Aliamphritea ceti: one gene and its partner. The protein of the gene in region 2 interacts with the protein of the main gene of each other region in a pairwise test. Links are inferred from orthologs where the notes say so. Each region holds a gene or a part of one and is shown on either strand. Other genes may lie near its edges.

The links. Proteins that work in one complex are often made in the same cells at the same time.
Region 1: the proteins of accC (region 2) and ribD interact in binary tests that used the Escherichia coli proteins (3 or more experiments, as listed by UniProt). The link is inferred for Aliamphritea ceti from one-to-one orthologs.

Annotation. Positions count from the first base shown.
Region 1 is NZ_AP025282.1:674,434-677,423, reverse strand. It holds ribD (bifunctional diaminohydroxyphosphoribosylaminopyrimidine deaminase/5-amino-6-(5-phosphoribosylamino)uracil reductase RibD), read right to left. Parts: upstream 2,087-2,990; coding sequence 914-2,086; downstream 1-913. Other genes in the region: ettA (energy-dependent translational throttle protein EttA), read left to right, coding at 2,896-2,990; nrdR (transcriptional regulator NrdR), read right to left, coding at 2,076-2,549; OCU49_RS03040 (riboflavin synthase), read right to left, coding at 202-861; ribBA (bifunctional 3,4-dihydroxy-2-butanone-4-phosphate synthase/GTP cyclohydrolase II), read right to left, coding at 1-135. UniProt on the Escherichia coli protein: Converts 2,5-diamino-6-(ribosylamino)-4(3h)-pyrimidinone 5'-phosphate into 5-amino-6-(ribosylamino)-2,4(1h,3h)-pyrimidinedione 5'-phosphate.
Region 2 is NZ_AP025282.1:1,333,610-1,336,532, forward strand. It holds accC (acetyl-CoA carboxylase biotin carboxylase subunit), read right to left. Parts: upstream 2,173-2,923; coding sequence 829-2,172; downstream 1-828. Other genes in the region: prmA (50S ribosomal protein L11 methyltransferase), read right to left, coding at 1-642; accB (acetyl-CoA carboxylase biotin carboxyl carrier protein), read right to left, coding at 2,196-2,645; aroQ (type II 3-dehydroquinate dehydratase), read right to left, coding at 2,681-2,923. UniProt on the Escherichia coli protein: This protein is a component of the acetyl coenzyme A carboxylase complex; first, biotin carboxylase catalyzes the carboxylation of the carrier protein and then the transcarboxylase transfers the carboxyl group to form malonyl-CoA.

The DNA.
Region 1 (2,990 bases), 660 kb from region 2 along the record:
AATATCTTCAGGCCGTACCATTTCTGCAGCAATAACCAGATCGCCTTCATTCTCACGGTCTTCATCATCCATCAGGATAACCATTTTACCCTGACGGATATCTTCAATCAGTTCTTCAGGTGTGTTCAGATTCATTGATCCAAAACCTCAGTTCAAATATTGATTGCAGCCCTGCTATTTATAGCAGAACAGCGAAATGTATTACCGGTTCAGATAACCGGCTGCTGCCAGAGCGTTCATACTCACCCCTGACGTCTCGGTTTGCTCAGCTGTACGGTTCAGCAAACGCTCCATATAACGGGCAATAATATCTACTTCCAAATGTACCTGACGCCCGGTCTGATAACTCGCTAAAATCGTTTCTTGCGCGGTATGCGGCACAATATTCAGCTGAAAGCCGTTACCTTCAACAGCTGTTACAGTCAGACTTGTACCGTCCACAGTAATTGAACCCTTCGCCGCGATATACCGGCTTATATCCGCCGGCGCTTCAATATCAAAGCGAATTGAACGGGCATCTTCGTAACGGTTCTTCACGATACCAAGCCCATCAACATGTCCTGTGACTATATGGCCGCCCAGACGACCACTTGGCTGCATCGCCTTTTCCAGATTAACCTGTTCACCCGGTTTTAAATCCGGAAACCGGGTATGTGCAAGCGTTTCCCGGGAAACATCCGCCCAAAAGCCATCTCCCGGCAGGTCAACCGCTGTCAGACATACCCCGTTAACTGCGATGCTGTCACCTAAAGCAACATCACCTAAATCCAGTGAACCGGTACGAATATATAAACGCAGATCGCCCTGCACCTGTTCAACTGCGGCAATATTTCCCAGCGCTTCGATGATTCCAGTAAACATAGCTCTTAATGTATTCCTTGGTACTACTTTTTTAGTAACCAGTGTTATTCGCTTACTCAGCCGTGTCAGTTTCGACAGGCGTTAATGTTAACCGAATATCATTACCTAAAACCCTGCTGTCGGTCAGTGTCAGCCGGCGCTGCTGGTTCATTTTCTGCAGAGGCAGTGCCACTAAGCTTCGCGCCTCACTTCCCAGCAAGGTCATCGCCTGATACAACACCAGCTCATCCACCAGCCCTTGCCCGATAAAACTACCGGCCAGAGTCGCGCCAGTTTCGACCAGCACCTCATTACACTGGCGTTTAGCCAGCTCTGTTAATAATACCTGCAGATCAATACCTGCGCCTTTACCGGCTAATTGTAACCACTCTAACTCAGCAGATGTGTCCTGAGACGACGCCAGCTGGCTAAAATACGCCGGACATGACGCCTGACTTACAACCAGTGTTTTCCCTGGCTGGCGTAAAATTTTTGCAGTAGCAGGCATTCGCCCCTGACTGTCCAGCACGACTCTTAACGGCTGGCGCTGAGAAATCACTTCAGCCTCAGCCAAACCTAACTGCTCCGCACGCACGGTGAGTGCTGAGTCATCCTGTAGTATCGAACCGATACCTGTAATAAGCGCCGAACTTCTGGCACGTAATCGCTGCACATCCTGACGCGCCTGCGGACCTGTGATCCACTGACTCTCTCCGCTGGCCATTGCGGTACGGCCATCCAAGCTTGCGGCTAACTTCAAACGCACAAACGGCCGCTGTGCTCTCATACGCTTATTAAAACCGGGATTCAATGCCTCAGCATCCCCGGTCAACAAACCAGTACGTACTTTGATACCTGCAGCTTCCAGTCGCGCAATTCCACGCCCTGATACCTGCGGGTTAGGATCAACCATACCAATAACAACTTCAGCGACCCTTGCCTCAACCAGCGCTTCAGCACAGGGAGGCGTTTTACCAAAATGACTGCAAGGCTCAAGCGTCACATAGGCAGTAGCACCAACGGCAGTTGTTTCAGAATCAGCAACCGCCTGTAAAGCATTTACTTCTGCATGCCCTTCGCCAGCAATACGATGAAAACCTTCACCAATGACCTTGCCATCCCGAACCACTACACAGCCAACACGTGGATTCGGTTCAGTGGTATACAAACCACGCCAGGCTAGTTCAACTGCCCGCGCCATATACTGATGATCTGCAACAGACCATTGCACAGCATCATTCGTCATCGGCGTCGTCCTTTGCTTCAGACAAACGCTCAATTTCTTTCTTAAACTCGTTAATATCCTGAAAACTGCGATACACGGACGCGAATCGCACATAGGCAACTTCATCCAGCTTACGTAATTCACGCATAACTTCTTCGCCGAACATCCGAGAAGCCAGTTCGCGCTCACCTGAAGCACGTAAACGATGCTTGATCCGACTGATGCATGCTTCGATATCTTCAACGCTGACCGGCCGCTTTTCCAACGCCCGATGGATACCTGCACGCAGCTTGTCTTCATCGAATGGCTGCCGGGAACCGTCTGCCTTAATTACTTTAGGCATTAACAGTTCAGCAGTTTCATAGGTAGTGTAACGCTCGTGGCAGCTTACACATTCCCGACGACGACGCACCTGCTGGCCTTCAGCCACCAAACGGGAGTCGACCACCTTGGTTTCATGGTCACCACAGAACGGACAATGCATAAACCAACCTCAAAGAGCGTCAGGACCGCCCATAAGACGATCATCCCGGTGGCCTCATGAGCCACCGCAGTCAGATAGAAAACCGGCGCCGGCTGATAAGCCTTACGCTGGTACAAAAAAGGCAGACATTATACGCGAAGTTTAGCGTTAATAGCAGGCAATGATGCAGAGAAATTCATCCAATTTCATAAATTATTCATATCCAGCTATCGACGAAGCTAAAGCCGGGTTACTTACCTAGCTTTAGTCGCTGCCTGAAGCTAAAATATGCAACAAATTTTGTGCTGCCGGCATGCCTTAACCAATGGCCGGTGGATACCCTCACACCCAGCATACAGGCTCTGTAATGGCTCAGTTCGTATATACCATGAACCGGGTGGGCAAAGTTGTCCCACCCAAGCGCGAAATCCTTAAAGACATCTCTCTGTCCTTCTTCCCCGG
Region 2 (2,923 bases):
GCGATCTTCGGGAAGACCGTTGCGGTTTAGGTTGTCTTTGCTGGCGGTAAGTGCCTGTACGTCGATATCTACAGCGGTTACTTTATCAGCACCAAGCAAAAGCGTGGCAATTCCCAGGATGCCTGAACCGCAACCGTAATCGGTTACTTTTTTATCAGTCAGTTCAAGGCCGTCAAGGAATTCCAGACATAAGGCTGTGGTTGGGTGTGTACCTGTACCAAATGCAAGGCCCGGGTCGAGCATAAGGTTGACGGCATCAGGGTTCGGAGTATCTTTCCAACTAGGACAAACCCAGAGGCGTTTACCAAATTGCATTGGCTGGTAGTTATCCATCCATTCCCGTTCCCAGTCTTTATCTTCCAGGATTTCTGTTTTGCAATTAGGGAAGGGGATTCCAGTGAACTGGTCTTCGTGAGCCTGTCGAAGAAAGCTCAGTGTGGCTTCGAGATCATGATCGGCGGAAAACAGTCCTGTTAATACCGTGTTGCTCCATAACGGAGTTGTGCCTAAGTCCGGTTCGAAGATAGGCTGGTCTGCCTGGTCAGTAAAAGTAACTGCAGCACAGCCGGCTGCCAGTAAAAGGTCTTCGTAAGGTTCGGCGTTGTCCGGGGAAACATCCAGTTTGATCTGCAGCCATGGCATGACGGGTCTTCCTGTATTCGGGTAAGCAGTATTGGCTAGCTAAACTATAGTATTTAATCGTTAAAGCTTTGTTACCTTAGATGTGAGGCGGTGATTAAACCGTCGTACGGCTGGAGTGGCCGGGTGGTAACAGGTTAATGCATAAAGCAGCAGACAGCGGTGAGCCGCTGTCTGCGTATGCCGGGATCAGTCTAGACCCAGTTTCTTTTCCAGATAATGGATATTTACTCCGCCTTCGGCGAAGTTCGTATCCTTAACGATATCCTGGTGCAGAGGAATGTTGCACTTGATACCGTCGATGAGCATTTCATCCAGAGCGATTTCCATGCGACGCAGAGCCACTTCACGGGAGTCACCGTAAGTGATCAGCTTAGCAATCAGAGAATCGTAGTGTGGTGGTACGCTGTAACCGCTGTACAGATGAGAATCAACTCGCACGCCAATGCCACCTGGGGCATGGAAGTGGGTGATCTTACCTGGACTTGGCATGAAGGTTACCGGGTCTTCAGCATTGATTCGGCATTCAATTGAATGACCGTTCAGTTTGATATCTTCCTGCTTAATTGTCAGCGGCAGGCCAGAGGCAATGCGCAGCTGTTCTTTAACGATATCAACACCGGTAACCATTTCAGATACTGGGTGCTCTACCTGGACGCGAGTGTTCATTTCAATGAAATAGAAGCAGCCATTCTCATACAAGAACTCGAAGGTGCCTGCGCCACGGTAGTTAATTTCAAGACAGGCATCAACACAGCTTTGCAGTACCTGGGCACGGGATTCCGGATCCAGATGTGGTGCTGGTGCTTCTTCAACCACTTTCTGATGACGGCGTTGCAAAGAGCAGTCACGGTCATACAGATGGATAGCATTGCCCTGACCATCAGACAGAACCTGAACTTCAACGTGACGTGGGTTTTCCAGGAATTTTTCCATGTAAACCGTGTCGTCACCAAAAGCGCCTTTGGCTTCTGCTTTAGTTACGTAGATAGCGTTTAGCAGGTGTGCTTCGTTGTGTACAACGCGCATACCGCGACCACCGCCACCGGCAGCTGCTTTGATGATAACCGGATAGCCGATACGGCGACCGATAGCTAACACTTCTTCGCTGTCTTCAGGCAGTTCACCGTCTGAACCAGGTACTGTTGGTACACCAGCTTTTTGCATTGCTGCAATTGCAGATACTTTGTCGCCCATCAGGCGAATGGTCTCAGCTTTAGGGCCAATAAATGCAAAACCGCTTTGCTCAGCGCGTTCAGCAAAATCAGCATTTTCTGCCAGGAAACCGTAACCCGGGTGGATACCCGTGGAATCAGTTACTTCAGCAGCGGCAATAATTGCCGGAATATTCAGATAGCTTTGCGGTGACGGTGCAGGGCCGATACAAACGGCTTCGTCCGCCAGGCGAACGTGCATCAGGTCACGGTCTGCTGTGGAATGAATGGCAACAGTTTTGATGCCTAGTTCCTTACAGGCCCGCAGGATACGCAAAGCGATCTCGCCACGGTTGGCAATGACTACTTTTTCTAACATCTTGTTAAGATCCTGTGGCTGATTTATACGATGTTCACCAGCGGCTGATCGAACTCCACTGGCTGGCCGTCTTCAACAAGAATGGCTTCAACAACACCCGCTTTGTCTGCTTCAATCTGATTCATCATCTTCATTGCTTCAACGATACAGATCGGGTCGCCAACTTTAACAGTAGAGCCGACTTCGATGAATGCCGGAGAGGTTGGAGATGGAGAACGGTAGAAAGTACCAACCATTGGTGACTTAAGTGCATTGTTGTTGGCTGGCGCAGCAACCGGTGCCGCAGCAACTGGTGCAGGAGCCGGAGCGGCAGCAACAGGTGCGACAGCCATTGGGGCAGCGGCAACTGGGGCTGCTACCAGGTTAGAACCGCGGCTGATGCGTACGGATTCTTCACCTTCTTTGATTTCAATCTCGTTGATGTTTGATTCTTCCAGCAACTCGATCAGTTTTTTTACTTTGCGAATGTCCATGCTAATGCAGTGCTCTATTTAGTAAATTCAGATAATTAAGGTTTTTCCAGCCGACTAATCGCCGACTGTAGTGCTAATTCGTATCCCAGGGTGCCCAGACCGCAGATTACGCCAACAGCTACATCAGATAGATATGAGTGGCTGCGAAAAGTTTCTCTGGCGTGTACATTCGAAATATGAATTTCGATAAAAGGAATAGCGACGCCCAGCAACGCATCACGTAATGCCACACTGGTGTGGGTGAAAGCTGCCGGGTTTATAATGATGAAGTCAGTCTG